DNA from 2 places in the Mesorhizobium sp. B3-1-9 genome. Region 2 is predicted to be linked to the other one. Evidence: riboswitches for the same ligand, from Rfam matches in the RefSeq annotation. Region 2 holds a riboswitch; the other holds the start of a gene.
The links. A riboswitch is a leader RNA that binds a small molecule or an ion and turns the genes downstream of it on or off. The one in region 2 is predicted to bind cobalamin.
Positions count from the first base shown of each region.

Region 1 (7,249 bases), on a different contig from region 2:
CCGAATAGGAATAGTGGTAATAGCCGCCGCCATTGGCGCAGGAGCCCATCGAGATGACGTAGCGCGGCTCCGGCATCTGGTCGTAGACCTTGCGCAGCGCCGGCGCCATCTTGTTGGTCAGCGTGCCGGCGACGATCATGATGTCGGACTGGCGCGGCGACGCGCGCGGCGCGACGCCGAAGCGCTCCGAGTCATAGCGCGGCATCGAGGTGTGGATCATCTCGACCGCGCAGCAGGCGAGGCCGAAGGTCATGAACATCAGCGAGCCGCTGCGCGCCCAGGTGATCAGCGCTTCGGTCGAGGTGACAAGGAAACCCTTGTCGGCCAGTTCATTGTTGATTTCGAGGAAGAAGGGATCGTCCTCCCCCACCGGCCTGCCGGTGTTGGGGTCAATGATGCCCTTGGGCTTCGGCGCGACGAGGGTGCCTGAACTGTCGTTCAATCCCATTCCAGCGCTCCTTTTTTCCATTCATAGGCAAAGCCGATGGTCAGCACCGCCAGGAACACCATCATCGACCAGAAGCCGAGCATGCCGACCTTGGAGAAGGAGACCGCCCACGGGAACAGGAAGGCGACCTCGAGATCGAAGATGATGAACAGGATCGACACCAGGTAGAAGCGGATGTCGAATTTCATACGGGCGTCGTCAAACGAGTTGAAGCCGCATTCATAGGCGGAAAGCTTCTCCGGATCGGGATTGCGGTAGGCCACCAGGAACGGCGCTATGAGCAGCGCAAGGCCGACGACCAGCGCCACGGCGATGAACAGGACGATCGGCAGATATGAACTCAGGAGTGCGCTCATGCGGCGGCTTTCCTTAGGCGGGCAGTTCACTTTGATTACAGCAACGAACTCTAATGCGGAAGCGTGACAGTTTAACCGCTGAACCGTTTTAAGGGGCCCATGCTGCAACGCGGCGAGGGTTAGCGCAGCGGTTTCGGTGACGCAAGTCAAACCTTGTTCAAATCGCGGCCCTGGACGCCTTATCGGAAGAAACTGGTCCGATCCGCTCCTGTTTGATTTCCTTCGCTTTTTACTCCACTTTTCTCTCCTGACATATCTCCCGCCATTTGCCTGCTAGCATCGCCGGAATCACCGGCTAAAAATCCGGCAAATGATCAGGGCAAGGGCGCCTCGATGAAGGACAAGATTTCGCTGGCCATGGCGAGGCGCATTGCGCTCGGAGCACAGGGGTTCAACGACCCAAGGCCCGGCGGCGTTCCGGATCGCCGCCACCTTGCGCGCGTGCTTTCACGAACCGGCCTGTTGCAGATCGATTCCGTCAGCGCTGTGGTGCGCGCTCATTATATGCCGCTCTATTCTCGCCTCGGCCCCTACCCGCTTGCGCTGCTCGACAACGCCGCGGTCACCCGCAAGCGCGCGGTCTTTGAGTATTGGGCGCATGAGGCGTCGTTCCTGCCTGTCGAAACCTACCCTTTGATGCGCTGGCGCATGCTGCGCGCCGAGCAGGGCGACGAGATGTATCTCGGCCTGGCGAAATGGGGCCGGGAGCGCAAGGCGATGATCGACGAGATCTATGCGCAGGTCGCCGAACGCGGCCCGATCGCCGCGTCCGACATCGAAGGCCACAAGGGCAATGGCGGCTGGTGGGGCTGGAGCGAGGCCAAGCACGCTTTCGAATGGCTGTTCTGGGCCGGACGCATCACCACCGCCTACCGGCGCGGCTTCGAACGCTATTACGACCTGCCCGAGCGCGTTTTGCCGCAGGCCGTACTCGACCTGCCGGTACCCTCGGTCGAGGACGCGCATCGCGAATTGCTGCGCATCTCGGCCCGCGCCCATGGCATCGCCACCTATGGCGACCTTCGCGACTATTTTCGTCTCGCGCCGGGCGATACGAAAGACCGCATCGAGGAACTGGTCGAAGCGGGCGAACTGCTGCCTGTGAAGGTCGAGAGCTGGGACAAGACCGCCTATCTCCACAAGGACGCCCGCTTTCCACGCCGGATAGAGGCCCGCGCCCTGCTCGCCCCCTTCGATCCCGTCGTCTTCGAGCGCACCCGGACGGAAAAACTCTTCGGCTTCCGCTACCGCATCGAGATCTACACGCCGGCCGAAAAGCGCCAATACGGCTACTACGTGCTGCCCTTCCTGCTTGGCGACCGCATCGTCGCCCGTGTCGATCTGCGAGCCGATCGGCCGGCGAGCGTGCTGCGCGTCCATGCCGCCTTTGCAGAGGCCGGCGCCCCCGCCGAAACGGTCGCCCAGCTCTTCGACGAATTGAAGCAGATGCAGGCATGGCTCGGCCTGGAGGCGATCGAAGTGACGCCGGCCGGCGACCTCGGGCCGGCGCTGGCCGACATCGCGGTGTCGTAGCCGTGCGTTGACATGCACCCGGCCATAAGCCTAAATCCGCCGCAGACGGTCTTCTCCCGGCAAAGGGAGGAGCCAAGAGGGAATGCGGTGCGGGCCAACGCCCAAATCCGCGGCTGTCCCCGCAACTGTAAGCGACGAGCCCCGGCCGAAAACCACTGGGATGTTCCCGGGAAGGCGGCCTTCAAGGCGACGACTCGCGAGCCAGGAGACCTGCCGTCTGAGACTTTAAGTATCCGAATGCCCGGCGGGTTTTCCGGGCAAGGAGCCTGGTTTTGGATCGCAACGGCAGTTTCCCGGCAAATAGTGCGGATATTTCGTCCGAGCCCGACGCGCTGGCCGGCGTGACCGTCATCGTCTGCTCCTCCTGCCGCGACGAAACCGGCTCGGACGCCCATCCGCGTCCCGGCGCGCTGCTGGCTGAAGACACGCGCCGTGCCGCCTCCGGTGAAAACGTCCGCATCCGCACCGTCGAATGCCTCGGCAATTGCAAGCGCCGGCTGAGCGCCGCGCTGCTGCGCGACGGCTGCTGGAGCTATGTCTTCGGCGATCTGACCCCGACCAGCGGCGCCGACCTCATCGCCGGCGCAAAGCTCTTCGCCATCTCGACCGACGGCCTGATCCCCTGGCGCGGCCGGCCCGATTCCCTCAAGCGCGGCCTGGTTGCCCGCATCCCTCCCCTCGACATGCTGAAGGACTGACCATGAACGCTTCCGTTTCCCGTGTTCCCTGCACCGTCGTCACCGGCTTCCTCGGCGCCGGCAAGACGACGCTGATCCGCAACCTGCTCGAGAACGCCAAGGGCAAGCGGCTGGCGATCATCGTCAACGAGTTCGGCGATGTCGGCATCGACGGCGAGATACTGAAAGGCTGCGGCGTCGACACCTGCCCAGAGGAAAACATCGTCGAGCTCGCCAATGGCTGCATCTGCTGCACCGTGGCCGACGATTTCGTGCCGGCGCTCGACCAGATCCTGTCGCTCAACCCCAAGGTCGACCACATCCTGATCGAGACCTCCGGCCTCGCTCTGCCGAAGCCGCTGGTCCAGGCCTTCCAGTGGCCGACGGTGAAGAGCCGCGTCACGGTCGACGGGGTCCTCGCCGTTGTTGATGGCCCGGCGCTGGCCGACGGCCGCGTCGCTTCCGACATGGATGCCCTGCAGGCCCAGCGCGCCGCGGACGTGACGCTCGACCATGACGATCCGGTCGAAGAGGTATTCGAGGACCAGATTGCCTGCGCCGACCTGATCATCCTGTCGAAGAGCGACCTGATGGATGCGGCCGGATCGCAGCGCGCCAACGCCGTCATCGGCAAGCACGTCGCGCGCGCCGTGAAGATCGTTCCGACCGCGCAAGGCAAGGTCGACCCGTCGGTGCTGCTCGGCCTCGGGCTCGCCGTCGAGGACGACATCGAGAACCGCAAGACGCACCACGACGACGAGCTCGACCATGAGCATGACGATTTCGATTCCTTCGTCATCGACATCCCGTCGGTTGCCAACCCCGATGAGCTGGCCAATCGCGTCGCCCTTGCCGCAGAGCAGGAAAACGTGCTGCGCGTCAAAGGTTTCGTCGAGGTCGGCGGCAAGCCGATGCGCCTCCTGCTCCAGGCCGTTGGCCCGCGCGTCAACCACTATTATGACCGCGCCTGGACGGCGGATGACGACCGCCGCTCGCGGCTCGTCGTCATCGGCCTCAAGGGGCTGAACCGCCCGGCGATCGAACGTATCCTCGCCGGCTGAGACCAACACCAAAGCGATGCATATCCTCACCACGACATCCGCTTCGCTCGACGATCTCGCCGAGCCGGTCGACCTCAGGCAGACGCCTGCGGATGTGGTGGCCCTGTCCTTCACCGACAGCGACCTCGCCGGTCTGGCCGCCGCCTGGAAGGCCGATGCCGCGCGGCTGCCCGCGATGCGGCTTGCGGCGCTGCGCGACCTTCGCCACCCGATGTCGGTGGATCTTTGGATCGACAGCGTCGCCCGCCACGCCAAGGTCGTCCTGGTGCGCATCCTCGGCGGCTATGAGTGGTGGCGCTATGGCTGCGACCAGCTCGCCGCGGTCGCGCGCGAGCGCGGCATCAAGCTGGCGCTGCTGCCCGGCGAAAGCCATGACGAGGACCAGCGGCTGATCGAAGGCTCGACGCTGCCGCGTGCCGAGCTCGACGCGCTGCTCGGCTATTTCCGCGAAGGCGGGCCGGCCAATATGGCGGCGCTGGTGCAAAGGCTGGCAAGGCTTGCGGGGGCTGAGGCGGCCGTGGTTGATGCGGTCAGTGTGCCGAAGGCGGGGTATTATGAGCCGGGAGTTGGTGTCGTCGAGAAGTCGAACGTTTCAAGGGTCGGCATTCCTTCGCACCCCCCTCTGTCCTGCCGGACATCTCCCCCGCAAGGGGGGAGATCAGCCGTCACCCAAGCCGGCTCTATCTCTGCTTCGTCAAATATCGAGCTAGCTGAAACATCTACAGTTGGCGAAACCGTCGACCACAGAGCAATCTCCCCCCTTGCGGGGGAGATGTCCGGCAGGACAGAGGGGGGTGTGACGGAACTCGGCGTCGACAATTTCGCAGTCGTCCCCATCCTCTTCTACCGTTCCATGCTGCTTGCCGCAGACATCGCGCCGATCGACGCTCTGGCGGAAGCGTTGAAGCAGCAAGGCATGGCCCCTGTGCCGATCTTCGTGTCCAGCCTCAAGGATCCGGCGTCCTTAGCCTTCGTCGAAAACGCGATCGCCTCGCTGAACCCTGCGGCCATTGTCACCGCGACCGCCTTCGCCTCCGGTGCGGAGCCCGGCATCGAGACTCTGTTCGACCGCGCCGGCGTGCCAGTGTTCCAGGTCATCGTCGCCACAACGAGACGCGAGGTCTGGGAAAAGAATCAGCGCGGCCTGGCGCCCGCCGATCTCGCCATGCACGTTGTATTGCCCGAGCTCGACGGCCGCATCCTGGCCGGCGCCATCTCGTTCAAGGACGAGGTCGAAACCGACCCGGCGCTCGCCTTCCGCGCCTTCGCCAACCGGCCGGAGGCCGATCGCGTCGAGCAGGTCGCCAGGCGGATCGCTGCCTTTATCCGCCTGCAGCGGACCGAGCGGGCCGAGCGCAAGCTGGCGATCCTGATCCCCGATTATCCCAGCGCGCCCGGGCGGACCGGCTATGCCGTCGGGCTGGATGTGCCGTCAAGCGTGCTCGCCATGCTGCATGACCTGAAGGAACAGGGCTATGCGGTTGACGGGATTCCGCAATCGCCGCGGCGATTGCTGGATGTGTTGGAGGTGGGTGGGCTTGGCCTTGCCTTGACGGATTACATTGCCTTTTCAGCCGAATTGCCGGAGGCAGCACGAGCTTTGGTTGAGGCGGCGTGGGGCAAGTTGGAAGGGGTAGGTTTGCGCGAGGCCCCCCTCTCTGTCCTGCCGGACATCTCCCCCTCAAGGGGGGAGATTATTCCTTCACCTCGGCTTTCGCCAATTTCCGGCCTAGCAAGGGGAAAGCCGGCGCCCCAACCGCCAATCTCCCCCCTTGAGGGGGAGATGTCCGGCAGGACAGAGAGGGGGGCGACAGAACGCCTACCTTCGCAGGCCAGCCCCGAAAACCGCTTCCCCTTCCGCGCCGCCACCTTCGGCAACGTCACCGTGGCGCTGGCCCCCGACCGCGGCCGCTCGGCCGACCGCCGCGCCGATTACCACGACCCGACGCTTCCCCCGCGCCACGAGTTGATCGCCTTCGGCCTCTGGCTGCAAAAATCGCTCGGCGCGCATGCCATCATCCATGTCGGCGCGCATGGCACGCTGGAATGGCTGCCAGGCAAGACGGTGGCGCTATCCGACACCTGCTTCCCCGAGATCGTCACTGGGTCGTTGCCGGTCATCTATCCCTTCATCGTTTCCAATCCCGGCGAGGCCGCGCAGGCCAAGCGCCGCATCTCGGCCGTCACGCTTGGCCATCTGCCGCCGCCGCTGACCGGCGCAGGCCTCGACGAGGTCCAACAGAAGCTGGAGCGCTTGGTCGATGAATATGCCCAGGCCGACGGCCTCGACCGCCGCCGCCGCGACCGTCTGGCTAGGCTGATCGTCGAGACGGCGCAAAGGACCGGCCTGGCCTCCGAAGCCGGCGTTGCCGGCACAGACGCTCCAGACGAAGCGCTGCGCCGCATCGATGCCTGGCTCTGCGACCTCAAGGACTTCGCCGTCAAGGATGGGCTGCATGTCTATGGCCGCGCGCCGGAGGACGAGGTCGATCCACTGCGCCGGCAAAGCGCCGAAGCCGAGAAGTCTGCCCTGCTCACCGCGCTCGACGGCCGCCACATCAAGGCAGGTCCCGCCGGCGCGCCGGCGCGCGGTCGCTCCGATGTGCTGCCCACCGGCCGCAACCTCTTCACCTCCGATCCGCGCGCCATGCCGACGCCGACTGCTTACGATCTCGGCCAGGCGGCAGCGGAAGAAGTGGTGCGCAGCTATATGCAAAGCCACGGCGACTGGCCGCGCTCGCTGGTCATCGATCTTTGGGGCTCGGCCTCCTTGCGCACGGGCGGCGAGGAGATCGCGCAAGGGTTGGCGCTGATGGGCTGCCGGCCGCAATGGGATGCCGCCACCGGCCGCGTCACCGGCATCGAGGTGCTGCCGCCGGCGGCGCTCGGCCGCCCGCGCGTCGACGTCACCTGGCGCATCTCCGGCCTGTTCCGCGACATGTTTCCGACCCAGATCGCGCTGATCGACGCCGCCGCCAACGCCGTCGCCAGCCGCGACGAGGACGATACCGAGAACCCGCTCGCCGCGACGACACGCGTTCAGGGCAAGATCGGCCCGCGCATTTTCGGCACTTCGCCCGGCACCTATGGCGCCGGCGTCGAGGACCTGCTGTCGCGCGGCGAATGGGGCGCGCGCGAAGAGATCGGCCGCGCCTATCTCGACGCCACCTCGCA
Region 1 is NZ_VFTJ01000005.1:195,967-203,215, forward strand. Features, by position in the region: gene FJW07_RS11430 (NADH-quinone oxidoreductase subunit B) at 1-448, opposite strand, end outside; gene FJW07_RS11435 (NADH-quinone oxidoreductase subunit A) at 439-804, opposite strand; gene FJW07_RS11440 (winged helix-turn-helix domain-containing protein) at 1,138-2,337, shown strand; cobalamin riboswitch at 2,367-2,570, shown strand; gene FJW07_RS11445 (DUF1636 family protein) at 2,610-3,035, shown strand; gene cobW (cobalamin biosynthesis protein CobW) at 3,038-4,075, shown strand; gene FJW07_RS11455 (cobaltochelatase subunit CobN) at 4,092-7,249, shown strand, end outside.
Region 1: another riboswitch for cobalamin. It lies ahead of FJW07_RS11445 (DUF1636 family protein); the one in region 2 lies ahead of bluB (5,6-dimethylbenzimidazole synthase).

Region 2 (7,249 bases):
TATCGGCAGCGGGGCAGGCGATGTCGCGTTTCTTTGTGGCGAACTCGTTGGGCCGACCGGAGAAGTCGTGGGTACGGACCTTGCCCTGGTAGCTGTCGAGCAGGCGGAACTGCGCGCCAAGAATGCCGGGTCAGATAGAATCGCCTTCAGGCACGGCGACCCGGCCGAAATGAAATTCGACGAACCGTTTGATGCGATAGTTGGTCGTTACGTTCTCCAGTTCATGCCCGATCCGGCGCAATCGCTTCGCCGGATCGTCCGCCATTTGCGAACAGGTGGGATCGTTATATTCCATGAGCTTGACTGGGATGGAGCGCGTTCATCGCCTCCGTCGCCAACCTACGATCAGGTGTGCGGGTTGCTCAGCAGCACTATCGAGAGAGCGGGCGCGCAGGTGCGCCTTGGCGCGCGGCTCGCCCGCGTGTTTGAAGATGCTGGCTTGCCTGCGCCGACCCTGAGATTGGAGGCGGTCATTGCGTCCGGACGTCGAACCGTCGACGTTGTGCATCTTGTGACCGATCTTGTCGAGACACAATTGCCGACCATGGAAAGGCTCGGGATCGTGACAGCTTCGCAAATCGAGCCCTCGGTGCTCGCGGAGCGTATCCTTTCGGAGATAGGCAAAGACGGCACGTTGATGGGACGATCGGAAATAGGCGCTTGGACGGCAACGCCGGCGTGAACGCGCACGTGTCGCGATCACGGCAAATTTGGATCACCCGCGCGACATGATCTTCAACTTGCCATAATGCTCTATCGCCGATTTGAGCGGCGCCTCGCCGGCGCCGCGAAAAGTCTCGCTCATCACCAGTTCCGGCAGCGGCAGGCGCTTGCCCCAGCCATGCGCCTCGAGATCGGGCTTCGGCGCGAAGGCTGAGACGCGGCCGACGCAGAGATAGGCGATCGGCGTCACATGTTCCGGGATCGACAAGAGCTGCTTCAGCGCTTCCGTCTCGATGATGCTGACCCAGCCGACGCCGACACCCTCGGCCCGCGCCGCCAGCCAGAAATTCTGCACCGCGCAGACGGTGCTGTAGAGGTCCATCTCCGGATTGTGCCAGCGCCCGAGCGGCGAATCCTTCGACCGCTGCCGGTCGCAGGTGATGCACAGATTGAGCGCGCTTTCGCAGATGCCCTCGAGCTTAAGCTTGCGGTATAGCGCCTGCCGTTCCGCCTCGATCGCCGGCAGCTCCTGCTCGCGCGCGGCGAGGAACAGGTCGCGCACCTCCCGCCGCCTGCCTGGATCGCGGATGACGATGAAGTTCCACGGCTGCATATAGCCGACCGAGGGCGCATGATGCGCGGCGGTGATGAGCCGCGCCAACACGCTGTCATCGAGATCGTCGGGGACAAAATGGCTGCGCACGTCACGCCTGGTGAACATCGCCCGATAGACCGCGTCGCGCGCCAATTGGTCAAAGTCGTCGCCGCCCGCGGCGATCGCTGCTGCCGTCATCGCTTTTCCCCTTGCGACAAGCAGTTTCCCGCCTGACCAAGCGGAAAACCATGTCTGCCGGGCCGGTCTTCTGGCTCGGGATCCTCCCGCATCCGGCGCCTTCCCGTCATCGACAGTGGCTTTGCCGGCGCGGTCCCCCTCACAGCGTTGGGCACGCCACGGAGTTCAACCGTGTTCCCGATTCTCCCGCGTCGCGGGCACCAGGCAGCGAAGAACCTTACCGCGAAGCTTGCGCCGCGCCAATGGCGCCAGCGACACGGGCTGGCGCAATTTTCCCCAGCCATTCGGCTTTCAAACATGGTCATCCGCGCCGCCGGTGCCTAGATTAGGCGCCATGGCCACCCGTCTCTACACGCACCCGATCTTTCTGGAACACCTCACGCCGCCCGGCCATCCCGAGCGGCCCGACCGCCTGCGCGCCATCGAACGCGTGCTCGACGACGAGGCTTTTTCGGCGCTCGACCGCGTTAAGGCGCCTGAAGGCGACGAGAAAACGATCCTCTATGCGCATCCCGAGGATTTCGTCGAGCGCGTGCGCGCGGCGATCCCTGAGAGCGGCATCGTCTCGATCGACGCCGATACCAGCGCCAGCCCGAAAAGCTGGCAGGCCGTGGTGACGGCGATCGGCGGCGCCAACGCGGCAGTGGACGACGTCTTCGAGGGCCGTGCCGCCAACGTCTTCGTCGCTGCCCGTCCGCCGGGTCACCACGCCGAAAAGGCCACCGCGATGGGCTTCTGCCTGTTCAACACGGCCGCGATCGCCGCCCGCTACGCGCAGAAGAAGCATCAGGCCGAGCGCGTCGCCATCGTCGACTGGGACGTCCACCACGGCAACGGCACACAGGACATTTTTTGGGACGACCCGTCGGTTCTCTATTGCTCGACGCACCAGATGCCGCTTTATCCCGGTACCGGAGCGAAAAGCGAAACCGGCGCCGGCAACATCGTCAACGCGCCGCTCGCGCCGCAGACCGGCAGCGACCTGTTCCGCGACGCCTTCCTGTCGCGCGTGCTGCCCTCGATCGATGCGTTCGCGCCGGACTTGATCATCATTTCCGCCGGTTTCGACGCGCACCACCGCGATCCGCTCGCCGAGATCAACCTGACCGAGGACGATTTCGACTGGGCGACCGGGCAATTGATGGAGCGCGCCGGCCGCCACAGCTCCAACAGGCTCGTCAGCCTGCTTGAAGGCGGCTACGATCTGCAGGGACTGGCATTTTCAGTCGCCGCCCATGTCGGGCGGCTGATGAAGGGATAGGCTATGGCATTGGAAGGCAATGAGGACGTCAAGGCGATGAGCTTCGAACAGGCGCTCGACGCGCTGGAGAAGATCGTCGATGATCTTGAGCGCGGCGACGTCCCGCTCGACCAGTCGATCAAGATCTACGAGCGCGGCGAAGCGCTGAAGGCGCATTGCGACCGTCTGCTGAAAGCGGCCGAGGACAAGGTCGAGAAGATCAGGCTGTCGCGCGACGGCAAACCGGTTGGAACGGAGCCGCTCGACGCTGAGTAATTTGGACGACGGTGGGGCAAAGAAAGCAGGTAAGGAGTTCAAGCTATGTGCCGCAACATCAAGACCCTGGCCAATTTCGAGCCGCCGGCGACCAATGACGAAGTGCATGACGCAGCGCTGCAATTCGTGCGCAAACTGAGCGGCTCGACCAAGCCCTCCAAGCGCAACGAACATGCCTTCCACCATGCCGTCGAGGCGATCACAGCTGTCGCGCGCGAATTGATCGATTCGCTCGAAACCAACCAGGAACCGCGCAATCGCGAGGAAGAGGCGGCCAAGGCGAAGGCCAGGTCGGCGCTGCGTTTCGCCTGAGGATCCGATATGAGCTTTTTTCCGGGAAACGATCCTGAACCGGGCGATGCCTTCGCCTGCGACCAGATCGAGCTGATGGTCGTCCCCAACGCCAAGGACATTGGCGGCTTCGAGGTGCGCCGCGCCCTGCCGACGGCGAAGCGCCGTCTGGTCGGGCCGTTCATCTTCTTCGACCGCATGGGACCGGCGATCCTGCGCGCCGGCCATGCGCTCGACGTGCGCCCGCATCCGCATATCGGGCTGTCCACCGTCACCTACCTGTTCGACGGCAAGATCAGGCATCGCGACTCGCTCGGCACTGAAATGGTGATCGCGCCGGGCGACGTGAATTTGATGACCGCCGGGCGCGGCATCGTCCATTCCGAGCGCACGCCGGAGGAGTTGCGCGGCGCGCCGATGTCGGTCTCCGGCCTGCAGACCTGGCTGGCGCTGCCCGACGGCAAGGAGGAAATTGCCCCGGTGTTCGCGAACACATCGGTGGCCCGCTTGCCGCAGATCGATGCCGAGGGCGTCAGCGGCCGCGTCGTCGCCGGCGAATTCTCAGGCCTGCGCTCGCCCGTGGCGACCGCTTCGGACACGCTTTACGCCGATCTCAGGCTGGCGGCGGGCGCGAGCGTGAAGATCCCGGCCGATGCCGAGGAGCGCGCCATCTACACGCTGGAAGGCGACGTCTCGATCGCCGGCGATATTTTCCCGGCCGAGCGGCTCCTGGTGTTCAAGCCGGGCGAGGAGATCGTCGTTTCCTCCGAGCGCGGCGCGCATTTCATGCTGTTCGGCGGGGCTTCGCTGGGCTCCAAGCGCTACATCTGGTGGAATTTCGTGTCGTCCTCCAAGGAACGCATCGAGCAAGCCAAGCAGGAATGGAAGACAGGTCGCTTCGATATCGTTCCCGGCGATGAAGAAGAGTTCATCCCGCTGCCGGAGAATTAGGGTCCGCTTGCGCGTCACTGGCGCGCATTTACATTCGTCCGCCGGCGGCCTATTCCGCGCATGATTATGGCGCAATCTGCTGATAGCGCCGTGTTCGATCGATAAGGCAGGACGCGCCCGAGTGAAGCCAGACACGCCGCTGCTCGACAAGGTCCGCATTCCGGCGGATTTGCGGACGCTCGATGAGGGCGCGCTGCCGCAATTTGCCGCGGAACTGCGCGCCGAGCTCATCGACGCCGTGTCGCAGACCGGCGGCCATCTCGGCGCCGGGCTCGGCGTCGTCGAACTGACGGTCGCCCTGCATTATGTCTTCGACACCCCGGACGACCGGCTGATCTGGGACGTCGGCCATCAGGCCTATCCGCACAAGATCCTGACCGGCCGCCGCGACCGCATCCGCACGCTGCGCCAGGAGGGCGGCCTCTCCGGTTTCACCCGGCGCGCCGAGAGCGAATACGACCCGTTCGGCGCGGCGCATTCGTCGACCTCGATCTCGGCCGGCCTCGGCATGGCCATGGCGCGCGACCTGTCGGGCGGCCGCAACAATGTGATTTCCGTCATCGGCGACGGCTCGATGTCGGCCGGCATGGCCTTCGAGGCGCTGAACAATGCCGGCGCGCTCGACGCCCGGCTGATCGTCATCCTCAACGACAACGACATGTCGATCGCGCCGCCGACCGGCGCCATGAGCGCCTATCTGGCCAGGCTCGCCTCCGGCAAGGCCTATCTCGGCCTGCGCGATTTCGGCAAGAAGCTAACATCCTATCTCGGCAAGCGCGCCGACCGCGCCATCACCCGGGCGGTCGAGCATGCGCGCGGTTACGTCACCGGCGGCACCCTGTTCGAGGAACTCGGCTTCTATCACATCGGCCCCATCGACGGGCACAATCTCGAACATCTGATCCCGGTGCTGAAGAACGTGCGCGACAACGGCAAAGGCCCGGTTCTGGTCCATGTCGTGACCCAGAAGGGCAAGGGCTACGCGCCGGCGGAGGCCGCGGCCGACAAATATCACGGCGTCAACAAGTTCGACGTCATCACCGGCGCGCAGGCCAAGGCGCCGGCCAACGCCCCCGCCTACACCAAGGTGTTCGCCGAAAGCCTGATCCAGGAGGCACGTGAGGACGACCGTATCGTCGCCATCACCGCCGCCATGCCGAGCGGCACCGGCCTCGACCTGTTCGGCGAGATATTTCCGCTGCGGACCTTCGATGTCGGCATCGCCGAGCAGCATGCGGTAACCTTCGCCGCCGGGCTGGCCACCGAAGGCTACAAGCCCTTCGCCGCCATCTATTCCACCTTCCTGCAGCGCGCCTACGACCAGGTCGTCCACGACGTTGCGATCCAGAAATTGCCGGTGCGCTTTCCCATCGACCGCGCCGGTTTCGTCGGCGCCGACGGCGCCACCCATTGCGGCGCTTTCGACACCACCTTCCTCGCTACGCTGCCGGGCTTCGTCGTCATGGCCGCCGCGGACGAGGCGGAACTACGCCATATGGTGCGCACCGCGGCTGCCTATGATGAGGGCCCGATCGCCTTCCGCTATCCGCGCGGCAACGGCGTCGGCGTCGACATGCCGGAGCGCGGCTCGCTGCTCGAAATCGGCAAGGGTCGTATTCTCAAGGAAGGGATCAAGGTCGCCCTGCTTTCCTTCGGCACGCGGCTGCAGGATTGCCTTCTGGCCGCCGAGGAACTCGGCGCGGCGGGCCTGTCCACCACCGTCGCCGACGCCCGCTTCGCCAAGCCGCTGGACAAAGATCTCATCCGCCGCCTCGCCCGCTCGCACGAAGTGCTGGTGACCGTGGAGGAGGGCGCGATTGGCGGTTTCGCCAGCCAGGTGCTGCATTTCCTCGCCCACGAAGGCCTGCTGGAAAGCGGCCTCAAGGTGCGCCCGCTGGTACTGCCGGACGCGTTCACCGACCACGCGAAACCCGAAAAGATGTATGCCGATGCCGGCCTGGATTCGGTGGGTATCGTGCGCACGGTCTTCGCGACGCTCGGCCGTGGCGTTCAGGCGCAGCGTGCCTGAATCAGGACTTCAAGACCTGAATCGTTTTGCCGGCTTCCGGATGTAACTATCTGTTAACGCTCCCGTTTGGCGGTTCGCTTACCCTGTCTCTTGGCCGATTTTCAACGGCGCCCTGCTAGAAGCTCGAGCCAGGCAGGGAGACAACAGAAATGAAAACGCTTCTGTGCGGCGTGGCCCTTTTGGCTGCCATGGCTGCGCCGGCGACAGCCGAAACGCGTTACGACCGCAACCTTGAAAAGGCGGTGCTGGATATTGTCGCCGGCAAGATGGGCAACATCCGCGGCGCCTTCTCCTACAGGCAGGTTCCTCAACTCGTCATGGTGCCGGAAGCGACGACGCCGGCTGTGCCGGCGCCGGTCGAGCCGCCCCGCAGGGAAGCCTCCGGCAATGATGGCCTGACGCCGGCCGTCGAGCGCCGGGTTTCGCGAACCGTATTTTAGAACCACATATCGCGCACGCAGCGGCCGTCGCGCGGCAGGTCGTCATACGTATCGAGGCCGTCGAAATGGTCGATCGGCAGGTCGGCGACGTCCTCGGGCGGCGCCAGTCTGACATTGACGGCGATGCGCGTGCGGCCGCTCTTGCCGGAACGCAAGCCGCGCCAGGCGACGACGCAGGCGCAGGTCGGGCAGAACAGGATCTCCAGCGAGGGTTCGGCCACCCCGGCGCGCGTATAGGATTTCAGCGGCCCGGCAACGCGAATGCACTCGTCGACATAGTCATAGGCCCAGAGCGTGCCGTAGCGGCGGCAAAGCGTGCAGTTGCAGGCGGTGATTCCGCCGGGATCGCCTTCCAGCGTCCAATGGACCGCGCCGCAATGACAGGTACCCTTCAGCATCGCCACCTCCACCGACTGACGAACGGCCCGTTCCTGTCCGCATTCTGCAGCCTGTCGCCCGATATTCAAACCCATTGCGTTCGCGCCCGGCTTTCGCCAATGAAGGCCGATGAGTTCCCCTTTGCCAGCCAGCCAACGCCAGCGGCTCGACGAATTGCTCGTTGGGCG
Region 2 is NZ_VFTJ01000007.1:174,423-181,671, reverse strand. Features, by position in the region: gene FJW07_RS15340 (methyltransferase domain-containing protein) at 1-682, shown strand, start outside; gene bluB (5,6-dimethylbenzimidazole synthase) at 716-1,456, opposite strand; cobalamin riboswitch at 1,499-1,676, opposite strand; gene FJW07_RS15330 (histone deacetylase family protein) at 1,791-2,717, shown strand; gene FJW07_RS15325 (exodeoxyribonuclease VII small subunit) at 2,721-2,972, shown strand; gene FJW07_RS15320 (DUF2277 domain-containing protein) at 3,018-3,284, shown strand; gene FJW07_RS15315 (pirin family protein) at 3,294-4,214, shown strand; gene dxs (1-deoxy-D-xylulose-5-phosphate synthase) at 4,336-6,243, shown strand; gene FJW07_RS15305 (hypothetical protein) at 6,393-6,683, shown strand; gene FJW07_RS15300 (GFA family protein) at 6,680-7,081, opposite strand; gene FJW07_RS15295 (TlyA family RNA methyltransferase) at 7,191-7,249, shown strand, end outside.